One region of the Janthinobacterium sp. GW822-FHT07H11 genome, then DNA from elsewhere that is predicted to be linked to it. Evidence: predicted binding sites of a transcription regulator. Region 1 holds the regulator's gene; the other holds the start of a gene.

The links. The regulator FNR, encoded in region 1, switches genes on or off when oxygen is low (the NO sensors DNR and NnrR bind a similar motif). The targets are predictions, from matches to a motif close to TTGATNNNNATCAA.
Region 2: a site for FNR is predicted at 2,991-3,004, ahead of AC3RCJ_RS26745 (universal stress protein). Genes of this name have one in related genera too.

What each region holds. Positions count from the first base shown of each region.
Region 1 is NZ_CM179507.1:323,639-330,905, reverse strand. Features, by position in the region: gene AC3RCJ_RS01425 (response regulator) at 1-1,576, opposite strand, end outside; gene fnr (fumarate/nitrate reduction transcriptional regulator Fnr) at 1,822-2,580, shown strand; gene AC3RCJ_RS01415 (FixH family protein) at 2,707-3,231, opposite strand; gene ccoG (cytochrome c oxidase accessory protein CcoG) at 3,378-4,760, opposite strand; gene ccoP (cytochrome-c oxidase, cbb3-type subunit III) at 4,765-5,685, opposite strand; gene AC3RCJ_RS01400 (cbb3-type cytochrome oxidase subunit 3) at 5,678-5,878, opposite strand; gene ccoO (cytochrome-c oxidase, cbb3-type subunit II) at 5,880-6,494, opposite strand; gene ccoN (cytochrome-c oxidase, cbb3-type subunit I) at 6,510-7,267, opposite strand, start outside.
Region 2 is NZ_CM179507.1:6,048,016-6,055,282, forward strand. Features, by position in the region: gene AC3RCJ_RS26720 (Imm10 family immunity protein) at 1-88, opposite strand, end outside; gene AC3RCJ_RS26725 (GNAT family N-acetyltransferase) at 237-653, shown strand; gene AC3RCJ_RS26730 (M56 family metallopeptidase) at 661-1,416, shown strand; gene AC3RCJ_RS26735 (hypothetical protein) at 1,483-1,983, shown strand; gene AC3RCJ_RS26740 (class I SAM-dependent methyltransferase) at 1,990-2,805, opposite strand; gene AC3RCJ_RS26745 (universal stress protein) at 3,169-4,005, shown strand; gene AC3RCJ_RS26750 (hypothetical protein) at 4,075-4,944, shown strand; partial or broken gene AC3RCJ_RS26755 (IS3 family transposase) at 4,999-6,355, opposite strand; gene AC3RCJ_RS26760 (NADP-dependent malic enzyme) at 6,437-7,267, opposite strand, start outside.

The DNA.
Region 1 (7,267 bases):
CCAGGCTGACGGCCACCACCACTTCGCCGCTCTCGGTAAACTTGATGGCGTTGCCGGCCAGGTTGACGAGGATTTGCTGCAGGCGCTGGGCATCGCCCAGCAGGCGCCGCGGCACGTCGGGTTCGACGGCGATGGCCAGCTCCAGCTCCTTCTCGCCCGCATTCATGGTCATGGTCGTGGCCAGCGTATTCATGACTTCGTCGAGGTCGAATTCGACGGGCGACAATTCCATGCGGCGCGCCTCGATCTTCGAATAGTCGAGCACGTCGTTCAGGATGCCCAGCAGCGACTGGCCCGCCACGCGCACCATGGTCAGATACTTGCGCTGTTCCGTATCGAGCTTGGTATTTCCGAGCAGATACACCATGCCCAGCACGGCATTGAGCGGGGTGCGGATTTCATGGCTCATATTGGCCACGAAATCGCTCTTCGCGCGGTTGGCCGCCTCGGCCCGGTCGCGTTCCTGTTCCAGTTCCGCCGCGCGCGATTCGAGCTCCTGCTGCAGGCGGTCGCGTTCGCTCATCAGGCCGTTGAACGCTTCCGTCAGTTCGCCGATCTCGTCGCGCTGCTGCACCGGCACGGGGGTGAAGCGGCTGCCGCTGCTGCGCAGCGCTTGCAGGGTGTCGCGCAGGCGCACCAGCGGCGACAGCAGGCGCACGGTGACCCAGCCCAGCACTGCCGCGGCCAGCAGCGAGGCCAGGGTGCTCCACAGCACCAGCCGGTATAGCACGCCGTCGAACGGTTCGAAGGCGTCATCGATGGGCAGCGAGGCCGCGAGCAGCCAGTTTACGGACTTCAGGCGCTTGAAGCTGTTGACGGCCGTGATGCCGCGGCTGTTGGTGCTGACCATGCTGCCTTCGCCGTCGTCCTTCAGCAGCTGCGTGGTGGTCAGGTTGGCGTTCGGCTGGCGCGGCTGCAGCAAGCGGCTGGTATCGGGATGCAGCACGTAGCGCGGCACGGCGCCGCGCGTGAGGATGAAGTAATAGCCGCTCTTGCCGATCTTTTCCGTGCGCAGGCGGCCCAGCAGGTTGTCCTTGTACAGGCGCAGCACGCCGATCACCACGCCGGCCACCTGGCCGTCGGCGCCCAGCACGGGTGCCGCCATCTGCACGATGGGCAGGCCGCTCGATTTGCCCAGCATCGGTTCGGTGATCATGGGCTGGCGCGTGCGCAGCACGGTCTGGAAATACTCGCGCTCGGCGACGTTGATGCCAGCGCGTCCCGCCACTTCCGGCATGTCGGCCACGACGGCGCCATGCGCGTCCAGCACTAGCACGTCGTCGAACAGCACCAGCATCGAGCGGCGCGAATAATATTGGCGCAACTGGGCGGGCTGGGCAATCAATTCGGGCGGCTGCTGCCTGGCCGTCAGCGTGACGATCTGCAGCAGCATGGCCAGCTTGTCATCGAGTTCAGCGGCCGTGCGGGTGATCAGGGCCGACTGCTGGCTCAGCAGTACCTTGGTGAAGTCGTCGCGCATGTGCCGCACCTGTATCATGGTAACCAGGGCAATCATGGCGATCGAGGTCAGGCTGGTTGCCAGCGCGACTTTTGCTTTTATGCCGAGAGGCTTCATAGTTTCCTTTTCAGTACCGGGCGGCACAGGCGGCAGAGGCAGATAATGCTGTCAAGAATTTTCCTATCAATACCCCAGCTTGGCAAGCGCCACCGCGCAATTTCCCCTCCCCACATGGTCTTTTGACGATGTTGCCATATAATTAAATGCAAGACGTCGTTTATTCGGCGAAATTACGGTGAAATTGGCACACGGCAACCGTGTATGCAGTAAACTTGTTGTTGCATTTTCTAAAAGGTACCGACATGACTGAAGCGCTACTCTCTCCAACCTTGCCCACAGTGACCGTGGAAGCGTTGCGTGCGCGATGCTCGACCTGCAGCATGCACCAATTGTGCCTGCCGATGGGGCTCGATGTGGGCGACATGGACAGGCTGGACCAGATTATCGGACGCCGCCGCAAGATCGTGCGCGGCGCTTCGCTGTTCCGCATCGGCGACTCGTTCCAGAACCTGTATGCGATCCGCCTGGGCCACTTCAAGACCTACCAGATCAATCCGGGCGGCGAAGAGCAGGTGACGGGTTTCCAGATGGCCGGCGAACTGCTGGGCATGGATGCCATCAGCGCCGACCGCCACCACTGTAATGCGGTGGCCCTGGAAGACAGCGAAGTATGTGAAATCCCGTTTTCCAGCCTGGAACAATTGCTGGGCAATATGCCGACCCTGCTGCGCCATTTCCACCGCATGATGAGCCAGGAAATCACGCGTGAGCAAAGTGTCATGTTGTTGTTGGGTAACATGCAGGCGACGCAGCGCTTTGCCGCCTTCATCGTCAACCTGGCGTCGCGCTATGAAGCGCGCGGCTATTCGAGCAGCAAGTTCCAGCTGCGCATGTCGCGCGAGGAAATCGGCAATTACCTGGGCCTGACCATCGAGAGCGTCAGCCGTTTATTGTCGAAATTTAAGAAGGAAGGCTGGCTGCGCGTCTCCAACCGCGAGATCGAGATCTTGCAGCCAGCCAAACTGAAGGCCATTACGGCCGGCACCGACATCTGCAAATAACAGCACCGTCAAAACCTGCTGCGCGTCGCGCTTTGCGGCCTGCGATGCTCGCTGTGCTCTAGCACAGCTGCGCTTCTTAGCCACAAATCACTGCCGCTCGCTACGGTTTTTTCCCGGCGCTGTACGTTATAGCTCTTCATCGGCGTGCAGCGCGATGCTGCGCTGCAGCGGCCAGGTCCAGATGCCGGACAGGCGCCATTCGCGCTTGTCGTTTTCCACCAGTACCTGCCAGCGGCTGCGCTCGAGCATCGGCAGCGCCACCGAGAAATTACCCTGGGCATCGGGCTGCACCAGCAGCTTGATGTCTTTTTCCGGCAGGGTCGCATGCGCCAGGTGCAGTTGCAGCGGGCCCTGGTAGGCCTTGCCGAAGCTGTGCACGGAACCGGCCAGGCGCGCCTGCGCCACGTCGTAGGACAGGCTGGTGTCCATGGCCAGGTTGCTGGCGGCCGTGTCGCGCTTCAAATCCTGGTTGATGGCCTTGCCCTGCTTGTAATAATCGCCCACCACCAGCGCATCGGGTTGCGTAAACGCAATATAGCCCATGAAGCTGCCGACGACCACGGACAGGCCGGGACCGATCATCAGCAGCCATGGCCAGCGATGCTTGTACCACGGTGCAACGGGAGGTTGCAGTTTCAGACTGTCGGACATTGTGTTCTCCTTGGGGCCGGACCCTTTGGGTCTGACCCCAGCTTTTGCTTCCGGGTTGAAAATCAAGTGACCCTAGCGCATGATTGATGATACCCCTGCGGCGAAATACCGGGGTCGGACCCGGAGGGTCCGACCCCAAATCAACATCACCGCGGCACGATGAAGACCGCGCTTTCACGCACATGCAGCGACGGGTCGTCCAGCGATTGCAACTCGATTGCGATCTTGTTCGACCCCTTTTCTCCCACGCCGTGCGGCACGCGCAGGCGGATCGGCCAGCCCAGCGTTTCCGTCGGCTGCAAGGTCACTTCCTCGCGCGTCAGCAAGGTCAGGCCCGGCAAGCCGGAAGCGCTGATTTTAAAATGCTGGGTTTGCTCGGAGGTGTTCATGATCTGCAGGCGGTAGACGTTTTCGATCATGCCGTCTTCCACTTCGCGTCCCATCGAACCGCGGTCGCGGATCACGTCCATCTTCAGCGGCGTGCGCAGGGCCAGCGAGGTACACACGGCGATGATGATCAGGGCCAGGATGGACGTGTAGATCAGCACGCGCGGGCGCATGGCGCGCTGGCGGATCTGCTTCGAATTGAAGTTGTTTTCCATCGCATGGTCGGTACTGTAGCGTATCAAGCCACGCGGCCGCTCGACCTTGTCCATCACGGTATTGCAGGCATCGACGCAGGCCGCGCAGCCGATGCATTCATACTGCAGGCCGTTGCGGATATCGATACCGGTCGGACACACCTGCACGCACAGGGTGCAGTCGATGCAGTCGCCCAGCTTGTCGTTGTTGCCGGCCTTCTTGCTCATGGCGCCGCGTGGTTCGCCGCGCTTGGCATCGTAGGTGATGATCAGGGTGTCCTGGTCGAACATGGCGCTCTGGAAGCGCGCGTAGGGGCACATGTATTTGCACACCTGCTCGCGCAGCCAGCCCGCGTTGCCGTAGGTTGCCAGGCTGTAGAACAGCACCCAGAACCATTCCCAGGGACCGAAGTTGAGGGTTTGCACGGAATGCGCGAGTTCCTTGATCGGCGTGAAGTAGCCGACAAAGGTAAAGCCCGTCCACAGGGCAATGGCGCCCCACACCAGGTGCTTGGCCGTCTTCTTGGCCGTCTTGCGCAGGGACGGACCCTGCTTGTCGAGGGCCATGCGCGCGCTGCGCGTGCCCTCGATGCGGCGCTCGACCCACAGGAAGATTTCCGTGTACACCGTTTGCGGGCAGGAGAAGCCGCACCAGACCCGCCCCGCAATGGCCGTGACGAGGAACAGCAGATAGGCACAGATGATCAGCAGGGCCGCCAGATAGATGAAATCCTGGGGCCACAGCACGACGCCGAAAATGTAGAACTTGCGCGTGGTCAAATCGAACAGCAGGGCTTGCCTGCCATTCCAGTTCAGCCACGGCAAGCCGTAGAACGCCAGCTGGGTAAGCCAGACGCATACCCATCGCCAGGTAGCGTAGCGTCCTTTGGCCTCGCGAGGATAGATTTGCTCGCGGGCCGCATACATCTTGATGACTTGAGGTTCCATTACATCATTTCACGGGCGTCTGGGGATTCGACAGGCTCCAGACATAGGCCGACAGCACGTGGACTTTCGATTCGCCGAGGAAGTCACTGAAGGCCGGCATGGTGTTGTTGCGTCCCTTGCGGACCGTTTCCATGATGGTATCAGCACTGCCGCCGTACAGCCAGATCTTGTCCGTCAGGTTGGGCGCGCCCAGCATCGGGTTACCCTTGGCATCGGCGCCGTGACAGGCCATGCAGGCACCGAACTTGCCCTTGCCCAGCACGGATTTGACGGGGTCCGAGGTGGAACCGGACAGGCTCAGCACGTAGTGGGCCACGTTCTCGATGTCTTTTTCGGAACCGAGCGCGGCACCCATCGGCGGCATCTGGCCATTGCGGCCATGCATGATGGTGGTCTTGATGGTGGCAGGATCGCCGCCATACAGCCAGTCCTTGTCCGTCAGGTTGGGGAAGCCCTTGTTGCCGCGCGCATCCGAACCGTGGCATTGCGCGCAGTAGGTCAGGAACAGGCGCTGGCCGATGGCTTGCGCTTGCGGATCGGCAGCTACCGTCTTGATATCCTGGCTCAGGTACTTGTTGAACAGGGGGCCGTAATCGGCTTCCGCCTTCTTCAGCTCTTCCTCGTACTGGCCCGTCGATTTCCAGCCCAGGCTGCCGGCATAGGTGCCCAGGCCCGGATACAGGAACAGGTAGGCCAGCGCGAAGACGATGGTGATGTAGAACAACCACATCCACCAGCGCGGCATCGGCGTGTTGAGTTCCTTCAAGTCCTCGTCCCAGACGTGGCCCGTGGTGCCGTCGGCGGGGGCGCCGGCGGCCACTTTCACTTTCGACTGCGAGTACAGCAGCACGCCGCAGCCGATGATGCCCAGCAGGGACAGCACGATGATGTAGATGTTCCAGAAGCCATTGGTAAAGTCAGCCATGGTTGCGCTCCTCTTGTGCCGGCACGGCATCGGCCGGATAGTCGAGCGCCTCGTCGGCGAACGGCAGGCGTGCCGCCGCGTCGAAGTCGCCATTGCTGCGGCTGAACGTCCACCACAGGATGCCCACGAATGTCATAAAGGAAACCACCGTCATGACGCTGCTGGCGCTGTCAAACAGGTTCTCGATTGCCATGCTAATTCCTTGTTTTGATTAATGTACCGAGGCCTTGCAGATAGGCGACCAGGGCGTCTTCTTCCGTCTTGTCCTGCAGCTGGGCTGGGCCGGCGGCGATTTCTTCATCGCTGTAGGGCTGGCCCAGGCGCTTCAGGGCGCGCATCTTCGGCATGATGTCGTCGGGCACCAGCTTGGTCTTCGCCAGCCAGGGGTAGGCCGGCATGTTCGACTCGGGCACCACGTCGCGCGGGTTGTTCAAGTGCGTGCGGTGCCATTCATCGCTGTAGCGGGCGCCGACGCGGGCCAGGTCCGGCCCCGTGCGCTTGGAACCCCACTGGAACGGACGGTCATACACGAACTCGCCGGCGACCGAATAGTGGCCATAGCGTTCCGTTTCCGCGCGCAGCGGACGCACCATCTGCGAGTGGCAGTTGTAGCAGCCTTCGCGCACGTAGATGTCGCGGCCCGCCAGGCGCAGCGGCGAATACGGCTTCAGGCCGGCGACCGGTTCCGTCGTGCTCTTCTGGAAGAACAGGGGAACGATCTCGACGGCGCCGCCGATGCTGATCACCACCGTGACCAGGGCGATCAGCAGCCAGGGGTTTTTTTCAATCCATGCATGTGAAAATTTCATTTGCTTTTGCTCCTATCAGGCGTGCGCCGCGTTCAGTTCCGGAATGCGGGCGACGGGGAGTTTGCTGCCGCGCAAGGTCATCCAGGTGTTGTAGCCCATGATGCACATACCCGACAGGTACAGCAGGCCACCGGCCACGCGCACCACGTAGTACGGATACGTTGCTTTCACGCTCTCGACAAAGGTGTAGGTCAGGGTGCCGTCCGGATTGACCGCGCGCCACATCAGGCCCTGCATCACGCCGGCGATCCACATTGCCGCGATGTACAGCACGATGCCGATGGTGGCCACCCAGAAGTGCACGTCGACCAGGCGCGTGCTGTGCATCTGCGTGCGGCCCGCCAGGCGCGGCAGCAGGTAGTAGATCGAACCCATGGTGATGAAGCCCACCCAGCCCAGGGCGCCCGCATGCACGTGGGCAACGGTCCAGTCGGTGTAGTGCGACAGCGAGTTGATGGTCTTGATCGACATCATCGGACCTTCGAAGGTGGCGATGCCGTAGAACGACAGCGAAACGATCATGAATTTCAGGATCGGGTCGGTGCGCAGCTTGTGCCAGGCGCCCGACAGGGTCATGATGCCGTTGATCATGCCGCCCCAGCTTGGTGCCAGCAGGACCAGCGAGAAGACCATGCCGATCGATTGCGTCCAGTCAGGCAATGCCGTGTAGTGCAGGTGATGCGGGCCCGCCCACATGTAGGTGAAGATCAGCGCCCAGAAGTGGACGATGGACAAACGGTACGAGTACACGGGGCGCTCGGCCTGTTTCGGGA
Region 2 (7,267 bases), 670 kb from region 1:
CCTTGCCCGCTGGCGCGGCCAGGGTGGTGATCAGGGCGTCGTCTTCATGGATGACGGACAACTCGGTGGCGGTAAATCCTGCGGACATGGCATGCTTTCAACAAATAAATGAATGACGCCACCATAGCGCAAAAGCGCCGCGCACGACATAGGGCGCGGCGAATAAAGCGTGGCGCCCCCCGGCCGCGCTCGCCGCCTATAATGGCCATTCCATCCATATTGCACAGGAGACCGTCTTGACTGCCGCATCGCCCTACACCACCCGCCTGGCCATTCCCTCCATCGCCACCTACCAGCAGCTGCGCGTCGCCGCCGGGTTGAGCGCGAAAACCACGGCGGCGGCGGCCAAGGGCTTGCCGAATTCCCTGTTTGCCGTGCAAGTGCTGCACGGCGACGACGTGGTGGGCATGGGCCGTGTCATCGGCGATGGCGGCTGCTTTTTCCAGGTGGTCGATATCGCCGTGCTGCCGGCCCACCAGGGCAAGGGCCTGGGCAAGCTGATCATGCGTGAAATCAGCCGCTTCATCGACAGCGACGTGCCCGACAGCGCCTATGTCAGCCTGATCGCCGACGGCCAGGCGCAAGACCTGTACGCGCAGTTCGGCTTCCGGCACACGGCGCCCGCCTCCGTCGGCATGGCGCGCAAGCGCTAGGCGCACGATGCCTGCCTGGCTGCTCTGCACCATCGCGCTGGCGCTGCTGCTGGCGGCCGGCGCCTGGCGGATCGAGCCCGCGCTGCAGCGGCGCGGCCAGGCGCGCAACCGTACGCGCTGGCTGTGGCTGGCGGTCATGGCCGCCTCCGTCATCGTGCCCCTGCCATGGCTGCCCGGCGTGCTGGCCAGCCTGCCGGCCGAGCTGTCGCAGCTGAAACTGGGCTGGCTCATGTTATCAAGCGGCATGCTGATGCTGCTGGCGCTGCGCAGCGTCTGGCTGCTGTCGCACCAGCGCCGCTGGCAAAAAACCACCTTGCTGGGCACGCCTGTATTCTTGAGCGGCGGCATCGGCCCCTGCGTGGCGGGGCTGCTGCGCCCCCGCATCGTGATGCCCGTGTGGCTGCGACTGATTCCTGCCCCGCAACAGGCGCTGCTGCTGGCGCACGAGCAATGCCGGATCCAGGCGCGCGACCCGCAGCTGCTGGCCCTGGCCTACGCCTTGATCGTGATCATGCCGTGGAATGTGCCCCTGTGGTGGCAGTTGCGCCGGCTGCGCTTTGCCATCGAGGTCGATTGCGATGCGCGCATGCTGGCGCAGGGCCACGCGCCACGCGAATATGCCACCGTGCTGCGCCGCCACGGCCAGTATGATTCGGGACTGACGGGCGCCTCGCCGCTGGTGCTGAACGACCCGCTGGCATTGCGCCGGCGGCGCCGCATCATGGCCAGGTTTCCCCGGGACGGCGCGGCGAACTTGCTATAGTAGCGGCCATGGCGCGCAGCGCGCCGCCGCCCCCGGCTCATCCCCACAAGAAATCAGAGAGATACCATGCTTTACCTGCTTGCCATCGCCGTCGTCATCGCCCTGCTCTACTACGTCTTCAGCGGCCGCACGCCCGCCCAGCCACTGCACAAGCCGCTGATGTCGGTGCGCCAGTACGTGCCGGCGATTCCGCCGGGCGCACCGGCGCATCACTGGAGCGACGAGGGGCGCTTTGCGTCGGAAGTGGAAAACGAAGCGATGTACCAACCCGCCATCGCCAAGCTGGCCGGCGAGCACGGTCCCGGCAACGCGGAAGAAAAATGCCTGGCCCTGCTCGTCTGCGACGATGCCAACCCGTTCCAGGACAAGGCCATCGCCGTCTTCATCGACGGGCAACTGGTGGGCTACCTGTCGCACAACGACGCCCTGCGCCTGCGCCGCAACCTGGGCCGCCAGGACCTGGTGGGCCAGCTGACCTCGTGCGACGCCGTCATCCGCGGCGGCGGCCTGTGGAACGGCAAGCGCCTGGCGTATGCCGTGTGGCTGGACTTGCAACCGTACAACTAATGATCGCTATCCCGCGCGCGCCAGCCTGACGGCCCGCGTGGCGATAAAGCTGGGCAGGTATTTTTCAATTTCAAAGCGCGGGTGGGGATGCATTTCCTCGTGGTAATCCGCCAGCATGAAACCGGCCGCCAGCTGGCCGCCGATCTGGCTGTCCAGGCCATGGCCGAAGACCAGCGCCTCGCCCTTTTCCATGCGCGCCGCCAGCGCATCGGCATCCATATCCTCCACATCCGAATACGGCAGCACGAAACGGGGCCGTATCAAGCCCTGCTGTGCCCATTGCGGATCGCGGTCGCCGATGAAGACGGCCGGATTGAAGAAACTGCTCAGCAGCACGCCGCCATCGGCCAGCACGCGCGCGCATTCGCGCCATACGGGGGCGATATCGGGCACGTACTGGTTCGACACGGGGTGGATGATGACATCGAAGCTGGCGTCGGCAAAGCGGGCCAGGTCGCGCATGTCGCCCTGGACGGTGGCCAGTTGCAAGCCGTCGCGTTCAGCCACCATGCGGTCTTGCGCGAGTTGCTGTTCAGACAGGTCGAAGACGGTGACATGCGCGCCGGCGGCAGCCAGCACGGGCGCCTGCTGCCCGCCGGCACCGGCCAGGCACAGGATGCGCTTGCCGCGCACCTCGCCCAGCCAGCCCGCCGGCAAGGGACCGGGCGTCAGATGGATTTGCCACTGCCCGGCACGGGCCGCGGCGATGGTGGCGCTGTCGACGGGCTGCGACCAGGGACTGTTGCGTACAGCCTGCGCATCCCAGGCTTGCTGATTGTGCCGCAAGAAGTTATTACCGTGATTAGCTAAAGGCATAGTCATCCTTTCAGAAAAACAGGATGCGAATGTAGCAGACTTCAGGCAAGGCGCCGAGCAGTGAACTCCCGCCACGGCCAGCGTTGTTGCGTCACACAAGGAAGTGCCGGATAGATGGCGCCGGCACCGTTGCAGACCACTGGAAGGGCAAGGAGTTCAAGGCCATTATGGCTGGTGACGGGCCCGGCATTTTGATGCACATCAAACACCTCGTAATTTCCTGGCGGTGGCCTTGCAGATGGCCACGGCCCGTGTTTTTTTGATCCACGTCAAGTCCCGCGTAAGAAAACCGCCGTCCGGCACGGCAATGCTGGACTTGCCCGTGTTGCCGTTCTAGCCTTGTTGCCATCCTGACTAGCGAATGACACCATGGCTTACAAATCCATCCTCGTCCACGCCGACCTGTCGCGCCATGCGCCGCAGCGCATCGCCATCGCGGCGCGCCTGGCGCTGGACCACCGGGCGCACCTGATCGGCGCCGCCATGACGGGCGTGTCGCGCTTTACCCTGGAAAACAACCGCGGCATGCGCGGCGGCGCCGTGGCGGCGCAGATTTCTGCCCTGCATGGCCAGGCTGAGCAGGCGCTGGACCAGTTTGAAACGCTGGCGCGCCAGGCCGGCGCCGTCTCGCTCGAGCGGCGCCTGATCGAAGACGACGAAGATGGCGGCATGGCCGTCAGCGCCCGCTACAGCGACTTGACGGTGCTGAGCCAACACGACGACAGCGAAGCGCTGCCCGGCGCCATGGGCGACCTGGTGCCGTATGTGATGCTGAACGCGGCCCGTCCCGTGCTGATCGTGCCGCGCAGCGGCCAATTCGCGCAAGTGGACAACACCGTGGTGGTGGCCTGGGATGGCAGCATGGAAGCGACGCGCGCCATCGGCCACGCGCTGCCCCTGCTGCGCGCGGCGCGCCTGGTGGTGCTGGCCCTGCTGCACCCGCCCGCCGGCCACGCGCAACCGGCCCGCCATCCGGGCGCCGACATCGCCGCCTACCTGAGCCGCCATGGCGTGCCCGTCGAAGTGCGCCAGACCGTCGCCATCGGCGACATCGGCGCGGCGCTGCTGGCCATGGCCGCCGAGGTGCATGCGGACTTGCTGGTGATGGGCGGCTACGGCCACGCGCGCTTCCGCGAAATTTTGCTGGGCGGCGTGACGGAAACCGTGCTGCGCCAGATGACCTTGCCCGTGCTGATGGCGCACTGAGGTTCCGCGCGCCACGTTCTGTTGCACAATGGCTATACTTGCCTGATTTTCCATATCAAGGCAATGTAGATGAAGCAACAACTGATCCATTGGGGCAGCGCCCTGGCGCCGTTCGGCAGCGACCTGCTGTGGACCGTCCTGCCGTGGATGCTGCTGTATGGCGTGCTCGGCTTTGTGCTGGCGCTCGGCATCTGTCATCAGCTGGCCAAAAAATGCCTGCTGGTGCGCCGTCCGCCCGCCTGGCATGTGGCCGCCAAGCTCAGCTATGTGTTGATCCTGCTCGCGCTGCCGCTCCTCGGCGGCGGCTTTGGCGCCGTGCACAGCGTGCACCGCGTGGTCAACCAGGCCCTCGAGCGCGACCTGCAGCCGGTGGTCGAAGCGCAGATGCCGGCGCTGCGCGTCTACCTGGAACAGCAGGTCAAGCTGATCGCCCCGGGCCAGCCCATCAGCGTGCGCAGCCTGCTCGAGCCATACGTGCAAGGCATGTATTACCGGCCCACCTCAGACAGTTACTGGGAGCGCAGCAAGGCGCGCTGGATCAATGCATTCATCCTGCGCCGCGGCAGCGTGCTGCTGACGCAGGTGCTGCAGGAACAGCTGATCGCCAGGGTCGGCCTGCTCGGCGAAGCGCTCAAGGGCGCCAACTTCCGTGGCCAGGCGACGGGCGAGCTGGCCGCGCTGGGCACCGACCTGGCCGTGCGCCTGACCACCGATGTGGCGCGCCAGGCCGACTTCAGCAAACTCGACAAATCCGTGCCGATGATCTTCATCGACGCCATCAAGCGCCAGGCCGGCGCCTATTTCAATTCGCTCAAGATCACGCTGGGCCTGTTCGCGCTGGCCGCGCTGCTGCTGGTGTGGGGCGAGATCATGCTGTACCGCCACTATTACCTGCGCCGCCATCCTCCCGCCACGGCCCTGCCCGTGCCACCGATGTAAAAAAGCCGCCCCTCCTGCTGAACTGACCCCAAATAGTTGGACGGTTTAGTTTGCTTACCAGGTGGCCAAGGGCTGGGTTCTGTATTGCACAGGACTCAGCCCTTTTAACTTGAGTTTGATACGCTCGTGATTATAGTAGTGGATGTACTGTTTGATGCCGCGCTGTAGTTCGTCGACGCTGCTGAACTTGTTCAGGTCTTGAGCACGGCAAAGAAGCTTTCCATGGCCGCGTTGTCGAGGCAGTTTCCCCGGCGGGACATGCTTTGCGCGACGCCCTTATCCCGCAGCATTTTCTGGTAAGCCGGCATCCGATATTGCCACCCCTGGTCAGAGTGCAGCATGGGCTTGTCTTTCGCCGTCAGTTTGGCCAGCGCCTTCTCGAGCATCGAGCTCACCAGTTTGAACACGGGCCGCCTGGCCGTTTCAAACGCCACGATTTCGCCGTTGTACAGGTCCATCACCGGCGACAGATACAGCTTCTCGCCGGCGACGTTGAACTCCGTCACGTCCGTCACCCACTTCTGATGGGCTGCCTGCGCCTGAAACTGGCGCTGTAAGACATTCGCCGCCGCCTGCTCCACCTCGCCTTGATACGAGCGATACTTCTTGGGACGCACCAGCGACCTTAATCCGAGCTGCACCATCTGCCGTTGGACAGTCTTATGATTGACTTGCCGGCCCAGTTGCCGAATCGCAAGCGTCACGCGTCGATATCCATAACGCCCTTGATGAAGGGCAAAAATGGATCGAATTTGTTGCTTGAGTGCCTGATGCTTGTCGGCTACCTGCGCAACCTTCTGCTGATAGTAAAAGGTGCTGCGCGGCAGCCCCGCGAGCTTGAGCAGGTCCGCCAGCGGAAATTGTTGCCTTAGCTCACCAACTACTTGCGCTTTTTGCGCGCTGTCGTTCGCTGTTCTTGCTGCTGAACCAAGGCTTTTAACTTTTTTAGATAGGCATTCTCCATGCGCAAGAAATTCACCTCGGCGAGCAGTTCTTCGCGGCTACGGGTTGCATCGTCGATATGCGGTTGAGGCTGGGGCGGTTGAGAAGTCGGCATTTTTTTGGGTTTGCCGCGCTGTCGCGGCATCAGGGCGTCGATACCACCATTATGATAGCAGCGCTCCCAGACAGGCAGGCAAGAGGGACTGCGGATATTGAATACCGCCGCGGTCTGACGATAGGAGAGCCGGTTGGCCCACATGTGCTCCAACACCTGTAATCTGCGCTCAACCGGATAGTGGGTGAACTTCTTCTCCAGGCCAGCCTGTCCATGAGCAGCATACAAATTGCGCCAATGTTTGATCATCGAAGGGTGAAGGCCATGCTCGGTGGCGATGGCCTTGATGCCGGCCTCACCCTGCAGGCAGTGCTGGAGCACATCCAGTTTGAACTGCGTACTGTACTTCGCCATAGAAAAACCCCGAAAGTTGGTGTCCAACTTTCGGGGTTCAGTTCATGCAGACGGGGCGGCTTTCAGGCGGCAGCTAAAAGCTTAGGCTTTGCGCTGCGCCACTGCGTCGACCACGCACAGTGCCGTCATGTTGACGATGCGGCGCACGGTGGCCGATGGCGTCAGGATGTGCACGGGCTTGGCGCAACCGAGCAGGATAGGCCCCACGGCGATGCCGTTGCCGGCCGCCGTCTTCACCAGGTTGTAGGCGATGTTGGCCGATTCGATGTTCGGCATGACGAGCAGGTTGGCGTCGTTCTTCAGTGCCGAATGGGGCATGATTTTCTGGCGCAGCTTGCTGTCGAGGGCCGTATCGCCGTGCATTTCGCCGTCGATTTCCAGGTCCGGCGCGCATTCCTTGATGATGGCCAGCGCGGCGCGCATCTTTTGCGCCGAGGCGCTGTCGCTGGAACCGAAGTTCGAGTGCGACAGCAGGGCCGCGCGCGGCGACAGGCCGAAACGTGTCATTTCTTCGGCGGCCATGATGGTGATCTCGGCCAATTGGTCGGCGTCCGGGTTTTCATTGACGTGCGTGTCGACCATCACCAATTGACGTTCCGGCATGATCAAGACGTTCATGGCGGCATACACATTGCTGCCGGCGCGCTTGCCCAGCACCTGGTCGATGTATTTCAGGTGCAGCTGGGTGGTGCCGAAGGTGCCGCAGATCATGCCGTCGGCGTCGCCCTTGTGGATCATCATCGAACCGATCAGGGTGTGGCGGCGGCGCATTTCCAGTTTCGCGTATTCCTCGGTGACGCCCTTGCGGCTGGTCATGTCGTAATACGTATTCCAGTAATCGCGATAACGCTCGTCGAAGTCCGGGTTGATGACGTCGAAATCGACGCCTTGCTTGAGGCGCAGGCCGAACTT